DNA from 2 places in the Streptomyces sp. NBC_00569 genome. Region 1 is predicted to be linked to the other one. Evidence: riboswitches for the same ligand, from Rfam matches in the RefSeq annotation. Region 1 holds a riboswitch; the other holds the start of a gene.
The links. A riboswitch is a leader RNA that binds a small molecule or an ion and turns the genes downstream of it on or off. The one in region 1 is predicted to bind ZMP and ZTP.

Region 1 (8,299 bases):
GCTCAAGACGCGTACGCCCGTGCGGTCCAGAGCGTCGAGGGTCGACGAAGTCGCGCGTCCTGCGCTTCCCTCCGGTGCGGTTCCCTGCGGGGCCGGCCGATCTCTCGGCTCGAGATGGAGGTCTTCCGCACCGCACTGGTCCGCCGCATCGAACGCCTGGAGCCCGCCGCTCCGGAGACCCCGTTTCGTGCACAACACGCTGCGCGGCTGGGTCTTCGGTCCCGGTGCGCGTGGTGGCCGGGTGAGCGTGTGGAGCTTCGGCCGCCGCGCGCGCCCCGACCTGGGTCAGGGTCAGCCCTTCGTCAGCCTCATGGGGATCGCCTTCAGGCCTCCGACGATGAAGCCGCCTGCGGGTGCCAACGAGTCTGCGGGCAGGGCGAGTTCCATGTCGGGGAAGCGGTCGAAGAGCGCCGGGAGGGCGACCGCGGCTTCCATACGGGCCAGGGGTGCGCCCAGGCAGCGGTGGACTCCGTGGCCGAAGCTGAGGTGTTCGGCGCTCGGCCGCCGGGCGTCGTACTGCCCGGCGGTGTCACCGTGTTGCTGCGGATCGCGGCCGGTGGCCGCGAACGACGGCAGGATCGCCTCGCCCTTGCGGATCGTGGGGCCGCCCAGGATCTCGATGTCCTCGACGGCGAACCGGAGCGGAAGGTTGGCGACACTGGGGGCCCAGCGGAGGGTCTCCTCGATCACGTCGTTCCAGGAGAGCTCGCCCGCACGGACCAGTTCGAGCTGCTCCGGGTGCGTGAGCAGGGCGTGAACGGCGTTGCCTATGAGGTTGACCGTGGTCTCGTGGCCCGCGACGAGAACGAGCAGGAGCGTGTCGATCAGCTCCTGTTCGGTCATCCGGTGACCATCCTCGTCCCGGGCCGCGACGAGCACACTGGTCAGGTCCGACGCGGGCTCCTCGCGCTTGAGGGCGGCCAGCCCCTTCAGCAGCGCCTGGATCTCGACGAACGCCGCGCCCGCCTCCACGGGGTCGACGGAGGTCATGATGATCTCGGACAGCCGGGCCAGTTCGGCGCGGGTGTCGCCCTCGGGGATGCCGAAGAGCTCGCAGATGACCTGCATCGGCAGTCGGTGCGTGAAGCCCTCGCGGAGGTCGACCACGGATCCCGGGGGCACCGCGGCGAGTTCGTCCAGGAGGGCGGCGGTGATGCGCTCGACCGAGGGCAGCATGGCGTCGGTACGGCGTGCCGTGAACGCCGGTGCGATGAGCTTGCGCAGCCGTCGGTGGTCGCTCCCGTACGCGGTGAACATGTTGTTCACGCCGACCCAGGTGGCCAGCCAGGACTCGTGGTACTCGCCGCGCTGCCACGCGGGCCAGTGCAGGCGGGCGTCCTTGGACACGCGCGGGTCGGTCAGCAGATCCTTGACCAGGCTGTGGCTGGTGATGGCCCATGCCTCGGGGCCGTCCGGGAGCCGGACGAGCGTCGCCGGGCCCAAGGCGCTCAGCCGGGCGGCCTCGGCGTGGATGTCGGCGCCTGCCGGGTCGAGTGCGACGGGTTGCGGTCCCATGAAATGGCTCCTGTCTGATCGGGATCTCGGGGCCGTACGGTGACGCGCCGCCCCGCGGCGCGAGAGCCCGTAGGAACGTACCCAAGATCATTACGACCGTCAGGCACCGATGGCCGGTTCGATGCGGGCGGACCAGGGTTGCCGGTCGCTCGATGACGGTCGCGGCGGTGCGGACGCGGACGGCCCCCTTAAGCCGCCCGGTCCTCGACGGGCCCCGTCTTGGCCGAAAGTCAACCGCTCGACGGTCCGTCAAGAGCAGGCCGCACACAGCCGTGTTGGCACGGAAGACGGACCGGAGTCGCTGCCCGCAGGCGACCGACTCCACGCCCCTTCCTCGGCCACCGCCTCGAGCGAGACACCGCGCTCGACTCGCCCCGGCTGGCAGCCCGAGGCGCTTCAGGTGGTCGAGGGTGAGTGCGCGCAGGAAGCTCCCGGCGTCGAACGCCTCGCCGACTGCGACCACGCCCGTCACCGCCCGGTCACCTCGGAGAAGGCGCGCGAGGCCCTCGACGACGAGCGGCGCCGTGACGGCGTGGATGTCACGGCCTCCCGCCACCGCGCGGCGCGTCTCGTGACCGCGGGTCACGACGGCCTCCACGAGGAAGGACTGCGCGGAACGGCCCTCGGCGTCGGCGGGTACGGGCTCGGGGGTGCCCTCCGCGCGGATGCCGCGCCGAGGCGCGAGGTTCATCATCGCGCGCCTCGGGGGTTCGTCCGGGGAGTGTGCGCGGCCCAGGGCGTGACGGCGACCCGGCCACCCAGCGCGTGTTCGTACAGGACGAGTCCGCTGCCCCTCTCGCGGTCGAGCCGGTCGCGGACGAGGCCGGCGACGCGCGCGTCCCGCGCGGAGCCGAACGCGACCACGGTGAAGCGGCCGGCCCGGGCTTGGCGCGGGAGCGTGTCCAGGCCGGCCGTCGCGGCGGCACGGGCCGACATGGGGACCTCTGCCATGCTGCGGCGACACGTCACCCGCGTCACCGGCCTGCCGCCCGAGGCCGGCCGGGGGGCGTTCGGCGGCCGGTGACACGCGCCGCGCGCGATGCGACCCCCAGGATCACCGAACCCTCACCCTAAAGCTGAGGTCGAGGTGACACTCGACGGGACGCATCTCGGGGCGACGCCGGGGAGCACTCCTGGGGTGGCCGCGTCGGCACCCGCCTGGTACTGCCGGTCCCAGGAAGACGGGACGCCTGGCTGTCGGCGCCGCTCCGCCGCACGCTGGTGCCATGACGAAAACACTCATCACCGGAGCGAACAAGGGTCTCGGCTTCGAGACCGCCCGTCGGCTCGTCGCCGCAGGCCACACCGTCTACGTGGGCAGCCGCGACCCGGAGCGCGGCCGCCGCGCCGCTGAGCGGCTCGGCTCACTCTGGGTTCAGCTCGACGTCACGGACGACGCTTCCGTCGCCGCCGCCGCCAAGGCCATCGAGGCCGACGGCGGACTTGACGTGCTGATCAACAACGCCGGCATCGAGGGCCGGACCCCTGACGGCGGCGTGATCGGCGCCGCGGACGTGACGGCCGACGAGATGCGGTCGACCTTCGAGACGAACGTCTTCGGCGTCGTACGTGTCACCCACGCGTTCCTGCCCCTGCTGCAGAAGTCCGAGGCGCCGGTCGTGGTCAACCTGAGCAGCGGCCTGGCATCGCTGGCGCGGGTCACCGACGCGGGTACGCCGACCCACGCCTATCCCGGAGTCGCCTACCCGGCGTCGAAGACGGCGGTGAACATGATCACCGTGCAGTACGCGAAGGCGTTCCCCGGCATGCGGATCAACGCGGTCGAGCCCGGCTACACCGCGACGGACCTGAACGCCCACACCGGCATCCAGACCGTCGAGGAGGGCGCCGAGATCATCGTGCGCATGGCCCAGCTGGGCCCCGACGGCCCGACCGGCACGTACGTAGCCGCGGAGGGCCCGCTCCCCTGGTGACGACGCGGGTCGCCCGACGGGCCCCCGCCTCACACCAGTCCGTCCGCCATGTCCCGCGTGACGTCACGTCCCCCGCGTACACGCCGCGCGAGGTTGGCGGCGGCATCGGGCCACGCGGGATGGTCGAAGGAGAAGCCCGCGTCGAGCAGCCGGCCCGGGACGACGCGGCGGCTCTTCAGAAGGAGTTCGGTGTCCGAGCGGAGCGCGAACGCGCCGAGTTCGGCCATCCACTTCGTCGCGGGCAGGCCCACCGGGACGCCCCATGCCGTACGAAGCGCGCGCATGAAGTCACGCTGCGGCAGCGGCTCTGGGGCGGCGAGGTTCACGGGCCCGTCCAGGTCGTCGCGTTCGATCAGGAACCGGACCGCTCGGGCGAAGTCACGGTCGTAGATCCAGGACACGTACTGGCCGCCGCCCGCGACCGGACCGCCGAGGCCGAGTCTGGCCAGGCGCAGGAGGATGTCGAAGACGCCGCCGCGGTCGGGGCTCATGACCATCGCGGAGCGCAGGGCGGCCTTGCGGGTGTGCGGGGTGTCCGCCCGCTCCTGCGCTCGCTCCCACGCCTTGGCGATCTCGACGCTGTAGCTCCAGTAGCCGGGGACGCCGGCCTCGTCGCCGCCGAGCACGCCGGTCGCCTCGTCGTTCGGTGCGGCGAAGCTGTGGGCGTAGACGGTCGCCGTACTCATCTGCAGCCACACCCTCGGAGGTCGCGCGGCGGCGGCGACGGCCTCGCCGACGACTTCGGCGGACCGCACGCGCGAGTCCATCATGGCCCGGAGGTTGGCGGGGGTGTAGCGGCAACTGACGCTGCGTCCGGCGAGGTTGATCACGGCATCGCTGCCGTCGACGGCCTCGGCCCAAGGCCCCAGGGTCTCGCCGTCCCAGCGCGTTTCCCCCTCGCGCACCGGCCGCCGCGTGAGGACCACGACTTCGTGTCCCGCTTCGGCCAGTTCACGCTTCAGGATCGTCCCCACCTGCCCGGTGCCGCCGGGTATCACGATCTTCATGGAGCCCCCTCATCGCGTCGGCACCACCCTAGCGCAGACATTTGAACGTGTTCAAATCGAGAAGGGAGTAGTCGAGAAGGCCCTCAGCCCCGGTCGCGGACGTGCAGACCGAGCCCCCTCGCACCCGGGGTCTCCACCCCCGGCAGGAGCCTCATGTCGTGGTCGTAGTCCCCGCCCGTGAGCGACCGGAAGGGGACCGGCGTGGCCGTGAAGAGTGTGTCGAGCCGTCGGGCGTACTCCTTCCGTGCCGTGACGAAGCGGTCGTCGGGGAGCTCGTTCGCGCTGTACACCGCGAACGGCTCCAGCGGGCTCATGCCGGTGAACCAGAACAGGCCGTGCTGGACGGGGTGCAGGACGTCGTCGAGGCTTCCGTGGATGCCTCGATCGGAGAACGCCGACTCGCGCGCGCCGACGGTCACCGACACGAGCGCCCGCCTGCCCGGCAGGGAGCTTTCGCCGTACGGCGGCGGGACCGCGGGGCCGTACGCGAAGCCGCTCGTGAAGACCCGGTCGATCCAGCCCTTGAGGATCGCGGGCGCCGAGAACCACCACATCGGGAACTGCAGGACCACTGCGTCCGACCAGCGCACCTTCTCCTGCTCCGCCGCGACGTCGGGCGACAGACCGCCCGAGAGCGTCGCCCGCTCGGAGTCGGCCATCACGTGCAGCCGGCCCGCTCCGGTGTGCTCGGGGAAGTCGTCGGCGTCCACCGTCGCCTTCCACTTCATCGCGTAGAGGTCGGACACCTTCACCTCATGTCCTGCCGTGCGCAGGTGCTCGACCGCGAAGTCGGTCAACGCGGAGTTGAGCGAACGGGGTTCCGGGTGGGCGCTGACCACGAGGATCTTCTTGGGCCGCCGAGGCGTCGTGTCGTTCATGCCACCACGTTCGCCCGGGCGCGTCCGGGCAGCCAGCACCCTGGTCAACGGCGGAACGCTGATCCTGGTACTGCGAGGACCACGCATACTTGGGCCCATGGACGGCGTGAACCACATCGGGGGAACGGACGCGGTTACCACCCTCACCACCGGCGGCTCGCAGCACGGTCTCGGTGACTTTCTCCGCGCCCGCCGCGCGCGCGTCGCACCGGAGCACGTCGGGCTCTCCGGCGGCCGCCGCCGACGGGTGCGGGGACTGCGCCGCGAGGAGCTGGCGCAGCTCGCCGGGATCAGCGTGGACTACTACGTGCGCCTGGAACAGGGCCGCGCCACTCAGCCGTCCGCCGAGGTCGTCGACGCGCTCGCCGGAGCGCTCGGCCTCGACACGGCGGAGCGCGGGCATCTCGCCACCCTGGCAGGCGCCCGGCGGGGCCCCGCGCCCGAGGCCCGGGTGAGCCCGATGCTGCGGCGGCTCCTCGACTCCATGGCCGGCTTCCCGGCCTTCGCCACGAACCACCGCCTGGACGTGGTGGCGTGGAACGCGCTCGGCGCCGAGCTGATCGGCGGCCTGGCCGAGCCGGCCCGCCGCGACCGCAACAACGCGCGGTACCTGTTCCTCGACCCCGCCTCGCGCGTCGTCCACCCGGAGTGGGAGGACCGGGCGGCGGAGGCCGTGGGCCAGCTGCGCGTCTGGTCGGGGCGCTACCCGGACGACACGGAACTGGCGGGCCTCATCGCCGAACTCACCTCGCACAGCGCGGAGTTCAGGCGCATCTGGGACAGCGGCGAGGTCGTGATGTGCGCGGCGGGGCGCAAGCGCCTGAGGCACCCGGTGGCCGGGCTGCTCACCCTGGACTTCGAGACGCTGCACGTACCGGCCGCGCCCGGCGAGACGGGCCTGGTGGTGCATGTCTTCAGCGCCGAGGACGGCAGCGAGGAGGCCGCGGCTCTCGCACGGCTGACCGAAACCGTTACAGTGTCGGACAGGCCGTGACTGGCGCTGGGGTGGAGAACCACCGGGGAGCGGCCTGACCAAAGGGTCGATGTATGCCGTGCGCCTGGGCGAATGGTCAATGACGCCTGGGAGGCGACCATGTCCCCGACACCGACAGCCCACCTCATGGACGGCACCGGCACGGCCCGGCGCCTCGTCGAGGAGTCCGCGGGCAGAGCGGCGGAGCTGGTGAGGCGTACGGGCTCGGCGCCCTGCCTCGCGACCGTCCTGGTGGGTGAGGATCCCGCCTCCGTCACGTACGTCCGTATGAAGCAGGCCCGCTGCGCCAAGGCCGGTATCGAGTCGCGGCGCGTCCAGCTCCCCGCCGAAACGACGACCGCGGAGCTGGTCGCCACTCTCCGCGAGCTGTCGCAGGACGCGTCGGTGCACGGAATCCTGCTCCAGCACCCCGTGGGCCCGCACATCGACGAACGCGCGGCGTTCGAGGCCATCGCCCCGGAGAAGGACGTCGACGGCGTCACCATGACCTCGTTCGGCGCGATGGCCTTCGGACTGCCCGGGTTCGTCTCCTGCACACCGGGCGGAATCATGCGGCTCCTCGACGAGTACGACGTCGATGTCGCGGGGCGGCACGCGGTGGTCGTGGGCCGGAGCGCGATCCTCGGCAAGCCGGCCGGGATGCTCCTGCTCGCCCGGGACGCCACCGTGACGTACTGCCACTCCCGCACGGCCGACCTGAGCGCGTACGTGCGGGAGGCGGACATCGTGGTGGCGGCCGTGGGCCGGCCCCGGCTCATCCGCGGCGAGGACATCAAGCCCGGCGCGGTCGTGATCGACGCGGGCTACAACGCGGGCAACGTCGGCGACGTCGATTTCGACACCGCGGCCGAGCGGGCCCGCCTGATCACTCCCGTCCCCGGCGGGGTGGGCCCCATGACCATCGCCGTCCTCCTGGCCCAGACGGTCACCGCGGCGTACCACCAGCTCGGTGCGGACCTCGATCGCGCGCTCGTCTGACGGGACCGCGCCGATCGCGCATCCGGGATCCCCGGTCGGTGGCGGCGTCGAGAAGTCCGGCGGCCGCCATCTCGAGGGCGGCGCGCGGCAGCGGTGCGCACTCCAGCGGTGCGCACACCTCGAAGCCGAGGTGCCGTACGGCCGTCTCGCCCGACGGCAGCACCTGGAGATACTCGGGACCGTCGGGTTCCTCGCGGCCCAGGAGGAACTCGACGGTCAGGAGCGTACCGGCGGCGATCCGCGCGGATCCGGCCTGCGATTCACGGTCGATCAGCGTGAACTCCCGCTCGTACGGGCCCGGCGGCGGCGCCGCAAGGAGCCACCGGGCGAACTCGGCGGCCCGCGGCGCCCCTTGCCCCAGCGGCAGGCACCCGAGGAAGTACGCGTCGAACCACCAGCCGCCGTCCGCATCTCCGTCGAGGGCGATCCACTGGTCCTCGACGGGGCGGCCCGGGTGGTGGGACCCACGCCATGCGAGGCGAAAGAGCGGACCGGTCCCGGGACGCTCACCTCCGTACGCCATGCAGCGATCTCCCTCGTCCTCCGATGCTCAGGCGACCCAGTGCGGCCGTCGCGCGCCGGACGCCGGCGGAAGGCCGGCGGCGAGCGCGGTCGCCATGCGGTGGACGGCTTCGAGCAGGGTGTCCGCCGGGGTCGTGTACGGGATGCGCATCCGCTGCTCGAAGATGCCGGGGTCGGTGGCGAAGCAGGCGCCGCTCTCGATCCGGACGCCGTTGTCGATGGCTCGTTCGGACAGCGCGGAGGCCACCGGTTCACCCAGGTCGACCCACAACGACAGGCCGCCGGGCGGCAGTTGCCAGGTCCAGTGCGGCATGTGATCGGTCAGTGCGGCGGCCAACGCGGCGCGCTGCACGCGTAGTTGCTCGACTCGGGACGACAGAAGACCGTCGGCCCGGTCCAGGAGGGCGAGTGCCAGGAGTTGGTCGACGACCGATCCGCCCATGTCGGTGGCCACGCGCTGGCCCGCGAGTT
Region 2 (7,459 bases), 3.5 Mb from region 1:
CCGCTCCTGGAGCTGGCTGCCGTGTGGCTCCGGAACCGCGATCGAAACGCCGATCGTTACGGTCCCCACGTCGTACTCCTGTCGTCGTGTGGTGGGCGGATGTCGGTATGGCGGTTCAGGCCGGGCTGAGGCTCAGTGCTTCGCGGGCAGCAGTCCGACCTTGTCGTAGGCCTGAGCGAGGGTTTCGGCGGCGACGGCACGCGCCTTCTCCGCGCCCTTGGCCAGGATCGAGTCGAGCGTCTCCGGGTCGTCCAGGTACTCCTGGGTACGGGTCCGGAACGGTGTCACGAAGTCCACCATGACCTCTGCCAGGTCCGTCTTGAGCGCACCGTACATCTTGCCCTCGTAGTTCTGCTCCAGTTCCGGGATACCTGTGCCGGTGAGGGTGGAGTAGATGGCGAGGAGGTTGCTGACGCCCGGCTTGTTCGCCGGATCGAACCGGATCACGGTGTCGGTGTCGGTGACCGCGCTCTTGACCTTCTTGACGGTGGTCTTCGGCTCGTCGAGCAGGTTGACGAGCCCCTTCGGCGTCGACGCCGACTTGCTCATCTTGATCGACGGGTCCTGGAGGTCGTAGATCTTCGCCGTTTCCTTGAGGATGTACGGCGCCGGGACCGTGAAGGTCTCGCCGAAGCGACCGTTGAAGCGCTCGGCGAGGTCGCGCGTCAGCTCGATGTGCTGGCGCTGGTCCTCTCCCACGGGCACCTGGTCGGCCTGGTAGAGCAGGATGTCCGCGACCTGGAGGATCGGGTAGGTGAAGAGACCGACGGTCGCGCGGTCGGCGCCCTGCTTGGCGGACTTGTCCTTGAACTGCGTCATGCGTGAGGCCTCGCCGAAGCCCGTCAGACAGTTCATGACCCAGCCGAGCTGTGCGTGCTCGGGGACGTGGCTCTGCACGAACAGCGTGCAGCGGTCCGGGTCCAGGCCGGCGGCGAGGAGCTGCGCGGCGGCGAGCCGGGTGTTGGCCCGGAGCTCCTTGGGGTCCTGCGGCACGGTGATCGCGTGCAGGTCCACAACCATGTAGAACGCGTCGTGAGACTCCTGCAGCGCCACCCACTGGCGGACCGCGCCGAGGTAGTTGCCGAGGTGGAACGAGCCAGCGGTGGGCTGGATTCCGGAGAGCACGCGGGGACGATCAGAGGCCATGCTCCTCATTCTCTCAGGTGTCTCTCATTGGTTGGAAACAGGTGGGCGACGGGTGCACGACAAGTGCTGAAACCGTGTACGGAGCGCTGTCGCCCACCCCTCCCGGCGTGTCGCCGGAACCCGGCTCCGGGACCTGGCCACCAGACCTGGCCACGGACCTGGCTTCAAGACCCGGCTTCGCTCTCGCTTCGGACCTGCCTTTCGGGCCGGTACAGACCTGCCTTGCGGGACGGTACGGACCTGCCTTGCGGGACGGTACGGAAAAACCTGTGCGACGGGTGGGAACCGATGCGCGGGGTGCGGTGTATCAACGATGTGAGGACACAGGGGGAGGTCCTGGAGGGGGGCCGCGTCGTCGACGACGAGCGTGCGGTGATCGCTCGCGTGCGCGCCGGAGACGTGGAGGCGTACGCGGTGCTGGTGCGCGCCTTCACCGGGCTGGCGCTGCGGGCGGCCCGGGCCCTCGGGGCAGGAGCGGACGCGGAGGACGTGGTGCAGCAGGCCTTCTTCAAGGCGTACTGCGCCCTGAGACAGTTTCGGGACGACGCGTCGTTCAAGCCGTGGCTGCTCGCGATCGTCGCCAATGAGACGAGGAACACAGTGCGCTCGGCGGTGCGACAGCGTTCGGTCGTGGGGCGGGAAGCGACGTTGATAGAGGCCGAGCCGCTGATACCCGAGACCACGGATCCGGCGGTCGCGGCCGTCCACGACGAGCGGCGGACGGCGTTGCTCGCCGCGCTCGAGGAGCTGAGCGAGGACCATCGGCTGGTCGTCACGTACCGGTATCTGCTCGAGATGGACGAGGCGGAGACGGCCGAGGCGCTCGGCTGGCCGCGCGGCACCGTGAAATCGAGGCTCAATCGCGCGCTGCGGAAGCTGAAGCGGATTCTTCCGGCGGAGCTGGACCCGCGGGAGGGAGGTGATGAGCATGAGTGAACCGCGTCACGAGGACGACGGGAGCCGGCGCACCGGCAAGGAGCACGGGCCCCGCGCGGACCGTGGGCTGCCGGCTGAGCTGCGGGCGCTGGGCAGGTCCCTGGACGGCCTGGGCCCCGGCGGCGAGTCGATGGCCGAGCGGGTGCTGGCACAGATACTCGCCGAGTCCGTTCCGGCACCGGTCGCCGAGCCGGGGGCGGGCCCTGTCCGGGTGCGGCGGGCGCGTCGCTGGATACGGGAGCGGTGGCGGATGCTCACGGCGGGGCTGTGCGGAGTGCTGACCGTGCTCGTGCTCACGCCTCCGGTGCGGGCTGCGGTCGCCGAGTGGTTCGGCTTCGGCGGGGTGGAGGTCCGGTACGACCCGTCGGCCCTGCCGTCGTCCGGTGTGCACGTCCCCGGGTGCGGCTCGTCGCTCTCGCTGGGCGAGGCCCGACGAGACGCCGGATTCGAACCGCTGGTGCCGGGCGAGCTGGGAATGCCGGACGCCGTGACGGTGACACGGGAACCGAAGTCGCGCTTCTTGATCACACTGTGCTGGCGCGAGGACGGGCACACGATCCGACTCGACGAGTACCCGGCGCAGCTCGACATCGGGTACATGAAATCGGTGCGCACGCAGCTGCACTGGGTCGACCTGGGCCGGGGTACGGGCCTGTGGTTCGCCCAGCCGCATCTGCTCGGTTTTTGGATGCTCGACGGCAACGGCGACCGGTGGACCCGTTCGGAACGCACCGCGGGCCCGACACTCCTGTGGACCCGCCGACAGGAGATGACGCTCCGCCTGGAGGGAGTCGATTCCCGGGAGCGGGCGATGGAGATCGCACGGTCGGTACGAAAGCCGGACGCCCACCGCTGATGTCCGCGGGCTGGGCCGGCGAGCTCACGCAACCGAGAACTCGCACACCGAAGTTGGGAACCCGGTCGGGTCGAGCGGTGTACCAGAAGTGAATCGACACGGGCGGGCCGTGCCGGGAGCAGCTGGGGGATCGGATGCGAACACTACGAAGGCCGGCCGCGCTGGCGGTGGCACTGACGGCGGCAATCGCCGCGATGCTGCTGAGCGCGTCAGGGGCGTCGGCCGGCGGACCGACGAGCGTTCTGGTGGTGTCGCCCGAGAGCGGCCAGAGCGCGTCGCTCTATTTCAGTGACAAGAAGTACGGGCCGCTGGAGAGTCTCCTGGGCGAGCCGGATCAGGGGCGAAGGGAGGAGCCGCCCGGCTTGGGCATAGGCGCGGGGCGTCAGCTCAATGTCACATGGCTGGTGCACGACGTGCTGCCGTGGCGGGTCGACCGGGTCTATCCGGACTCGCCGGGCACGAAGGACGTCTGGATACACACAGCGACGCACGTGCCTGACTCCTACAACGGGTACTGGCACAAGGCCCGTAAGCCTGCGGAGCTGCGCGCGCTCCTGAAGGATCTCGGGGTCATGGGCGCGCGGTCCGAAAAGGGCGGGAGTCCGATCTTCCCGGCGCCCTGGCAGTCACCCGACCGGTCCAAGGAAGCGCTGGGTGGAGCTCCGGCTCCGACAGCCGACGGTCGCGATACCGGGTCGTCCTCAGGCGCGCGGGCCTCGGCAGCCGGGCCGAACGACGGGGTGGACTGGTGGTGGGCGATACCGGGGCTGGTGGCGGGCGCCGCGCTGGCTCTGGTGCTGCGGCCCCTGGCCGACAGGCTGCCGGGTCGTCGCGGGACGGGTGGGACCCCGCCCGACGCGGGACCACGGCAGCAGCTGATCGATTCCTGAGAGGCGCTCTCCAGCTCTCACGGCTGGGGGAACGCACTGACCGACCCGCCGGTGCGGCTGGTGACGGGCCGGTCAAGCGATCAGGTGAGGTCGACCTCGGGGTAGAGCGGGAAGCCGCTCAGCAGGTCGGACGCTCGCGTGGAGACCTCGTCGGCGATCTTCTCGTCCAGGACGTGCTGCGCCTTGGAGGGCGCGCCCTTGCTGGTGGTGCCCGCTTCGGCGGCAGTGAGCACGCGGTCGATGAGGCCCGCGACCTCGTCCATCTCCGCGGTGCCCAGGCCACGGGTGGTCAGGGCAGGGGTGCCGATGCGGATGCCGGACGTGTACCAGGCACCGTTCGGGTCGGAGGGGATGGAGTTGCGGTTGGTGACGATGCCGGAGTCGAGGAGCGCGTTCTCGGCCTGGCGGCCGGTGAGCTCGTAGGAGGTGGCGACATCGATCAGGTTGAGGTGGTTGTCCGTGCCGCCCGTGACGAGGGTGGCGCCACGGCGGGTCAGGCCCTCGGCCAGGGCTCGGGCGTTGTCGACGACGGACTGGGCGTACTCGCGGAACTCGGGACGGCGGGCCTCCGCCAGGGCGACGGCCTTGGCGGCCATGACGTGCGGCAGCGGACCGCCGAGGACCATGGGGCAGCCACGGTCGACCTGGTCGGCGAGCGAGTCGTCGCAGAGCACCATGCCGCCGCGCGGGCCGCGCAGCGACTTGTGCGTCGTGGTGGTGACGATCTGGGCGTGCGGCACCGGGTCGAAGTCGCCGGTGAGGACCTTGCCGGCGACCAGGCCCGCGAAGTGCGCCATGTCGACCATGAGGGTCGCCCCGACCTCGTCGGCGATCTCGCGCATGATGCGGAAGTTCACCAGGCGGGGGTAGGCGGAGTAGCCGGCGACGATGATCAGCGGCTTGAAGTCGCGGGCGGTGGCGCGCAGGGCTTCGTAGTCGACGAGGCCGGTCTGCGGGTCGGTGCCGTAGCTGCGCTGGTCGAACATCTTGCCGGAGATGTTCGGGCGGAAGCCGTGGGTGAGGTGGCCGCCGGCGTCCAGGGACATGCCGAGCATGCGCTGGTTGCCGAAGGCCTGACGGAGCTCGGCCCAGTCGGCGTCGGAGAGGTCGTTCACGTTGCGAACGCCGGCCAGCTCCAGGGCGGGCGCCTCGACGCGCTGGGCGAGAACGGCCCAGAAGGCGACGAGGTTGGCGTCGATGCCGGAGTGCGGCTGTACATAGGCGTGGCGGGCGCCGAAGAGCTCGCGGGCGTGTTCGGCGGCGAGGGCCTCGACGGTGTCGACGTTGCGGCAGCCGGCGTAGAAGCGGCGGCCGACGGTGCCCTCGGCGTACTTGTCGCTGAACCAGTTACCCATCGCGAGGAGGGTGGCCGGGGACGCGTAGTTCTCGCTGGCGATCAGCTTGAGCATCTCGCGCTGGTCGGCGATCTCCTGGCCGATGGCGTCGGCCACGCGGGGCTCGACAGCCCGGATCACGTCGAGGGCGCTGCGGAACGCTACGGACTCGGTGGAGAGGGTGGGCTCTGACATGACGGACCTCCGGACGGATGGGACCTCCTCTGCTCGAGCGAGGTCGAGAGCAGGAGGTTCACGGGTCGGCCCAGGCGCACGGCACACAGTTCACAGGCCGCTCCCCGATGGTCGGTCCCATCCCAGCGCGCCAGTCACGGCCCTGCGGGCCACACTACCGGGCGCGCCGCAGGACGGGGTTTCCCGGTCCACGATGCGAGCGACGATAGGAAGGGGCCACAAGCCCACGTCTTCGCGCCATCAGAGCTGTAAGAACGGAGATCCCGTGACTGCTGTGACTCCTCCGAATGCCGCAACGGAAGCCTTCATCACCGCGTCCGAGGCGCACAGTGCGCACAACTACCATCCGCTGCCCGTCGTGGTCGCGACGGCGGAGGGCGCCTGGATGACGGATGTCGAGGGGCGCCGGTACCTCGACATGCTCGCCGGCTACTCAGCCCTCAACTTCGGCCATGGAAACCGGCGGCTCATCGAGGCCGCCAAGGCGCAGCTGGAGCGGGTGACGCTGACGTCCCGGGCCTTCTACCACGACCGGTTCGCCGCGTTCTGCAACCAGCTCGCGGAGCTGTGCGGCATGGACATGGTGCTGCCGATGAACACAGGGGCGGAGGCGGTCGAGACCGCCGTGAAGACGGCGAGAAAGTGGGGGTACCAGGTCAAGGGGGTGCTCGACGGGAGAGCGAAGATCGTCGTGGCGGGCAACAACTTCCACGGGCGCACCACGACCATCGTCAGCTTCTCCACGGACCATGAGGCGCGCGCGGACTTCGGTCCCTACACGCCGGGGTTCGAGATCGTGCCGTACGGCGATCTGACGGCGTTGCGCGGCGCTGTCACCGAGAACACCGTCGCGGTGCTGCTCGAACCGATCCAGGGCGAGGCCGGTGTCCTCGTACCGCCGGCCGGATATCTGCCGGCGGTAAGGGAGTTGACCCGCGAGCGGAACGTGTTGTTCATCGCGGACGAGATCCAGTCGGGACTCGGACGGACCGGGCGGACGTTCGCCTGTGAGCACGAGGGCGTGGTGCCCGACATGTACGTGCTGGGCAAGGCGCTCGGCGGTGGGGTCGTGCCGGTGTCGGCGGTGGTGTCCAGCAGTGAGGTGCTCGGGGTGTTCAAGCCGGGTGAGCACGGGTCGACGTTCGGCGGGAATCCGCTGGCCTGTGCGGTGGCGCTCGAGGTCATCGCGATGCTGCGCACCGGGGAGTTCCAGCAGCGGGCGGCCGAGCTGGGCGAGCATCTCCACGCGGAGCTCGGGCTGCTGACGGACACGGGCAAGGTGACGCAGGTGCGGGGACGCGGGCTGTGGGCGGGGATCGACATCGATCCGTCGTACGGGACGGGAAGGGAGATCTCGCAGAAGTTGATGGCCAAGGGCGTCCTGGTCAAGGACACCCACGGCAGCACGATCCGGATCGCTCCCCCTCTGGTGATCAGTAAAGAGGACCTGGACTGGGGGCTCGACCGGCTCCGGGCGGTCCTGGCGGTCTGACGGTGGTGCGCCTCCGGCGCACGGGCGGCCCACTCGTGGTCCGGCCACTGACGGGGGCGCCCCCGGACGGGGAGCCGCTCACCGGCCGGTCGGCGTAGGCACAACCTCTACAGTCGCTTTGTGCTTCTTGGAATGCTTTGCGCGCTCGGGGCGGCGGTCTGTTTCGGTACGGCTTCCGTGTTGCAGGCGATGGCCGCGCGAGCCGCGGAGCCGGGGACGGGGTCCGGTGTCGACGCCGCGCTGTTGCTACGGGCGCTGCGGCAGTGGCGTTATGTCGCCGGGCTGGGGCTCGACCTGCTCGGGTTCGTGTTGCAGGTCGTGGCGCTGCGGTCCATTCCGATCTACGCCGTCGGGGCGGCGCTCGCCGCGAGTCTGGCGGTGACGGCGGTGGTCTCCACGCGGCTGCTGGACGTACGGCTGAGCGGCGTCGAGTGGGGCGCTGTCGGGCTGGTGGTGGCGGGGCTCGCAATGTTGGGGCTGGCGTCCGGGACGGAGGGAGAGGAGACCGGTTCGGTCACGTTGCGGTACGCGATGCTGGGGACGGCGCTCGGGGTGCTGTTGATCGGGGCGGTGGCCGGGCGGCTGCCGGGGCGGGGCCGGGCGCTCGCGC

Region 2: another riboswitch for ZMP and ZTP. It lies ahead of OHO83_RS19675 (glycine hydroxymethyltransferase); the one in region 1 lies ahead of OHO83_RS04080 (bifunctional 5,10-methylenetetrahydrofolate dehydrogenase/5,10-methenyltetrahydrofolate cyclohydrolase).

Annotation. Positions count from the first base shown of each region.
Region 1 is NZ_CP107783.1:862,776-871,074, forward strand. Features, by position in the region: gene OHO83_RS04045 (2Fe-2S iron-sulfur cluster-binding protein) at 1-198, opposite strand, end outside; gene OHO83_RS04050 (cytochrome P450 family protein) at 292-1,515, opposite strand; gene OHO83_RS04055 (hypothetical protein) at 2,206-2,466, opposite strand; gene OHO83_RS04060 (SDR family NAD(P)-dependent oxidoreductase) at 2,742-3,449, shown strand; gene OHO83_RS04065 (TIGR01777 family oxidoreductase) at 3,479-4,456, opposite strand; gene OHO83_RS04070 (NAD(P)H-dependent oxidoreductase) at 4,540-5,334, opposite strand; gene OHO83_RS04075 (helix-turn-helix domain-containing protein) at 5,432-6,328, shown strand; ZMP/ZTP riboswitch at 6,315-6,405, shown strand; gene OHO83_RS04080 (bifunctional 5,10-methylenetetrahydrofolate dehydrogenase/5,10-methenyltetrahydrofolate cyclohydrolase) at 6,428-7,306, shown strand; gene OHO83_RS04085 (hypothetical protein) at 7,254-7,829, opposite strand; gene yczR (MocR-like transcription factor YczR) at 7,857-8,299, opposite strand, start outside.
Region 2 is NZ_CP107783.1:4,391,706-4,399,164, forward strand. Features, by position in the region: gene OHO83_RS19650 (2'-5' RNA ligase family protein) at 1-69, opposite strand, end outside; gene trpS (tryptophan--tRNA ligase) at 133-1,146, opposite strand; gene OHO83_RS19660 (RNA polymerase sigma factor) at 1,435-2,082, shown strand; gene OHO83_RS19665 (hypothetical protein) at 2,075-2,938, shown strand; gene OHO83_RS19670 (hypothetical protein) at 3,106-3,828, shown strand; gene OHO83_RS19675 (glycine hydroxymethyltransferase) at 3,909-5,357, opposite strand; ZMP/ZTP riboswitch at 5,419-5,505, opposite strand; gene rocD (ornithine--oxo-acid transaminase) at 5,623-6,849, shown strand; gene OHO83_RS19685 (hypothetical protein) at 6,982-7,459, shown strand, end outside.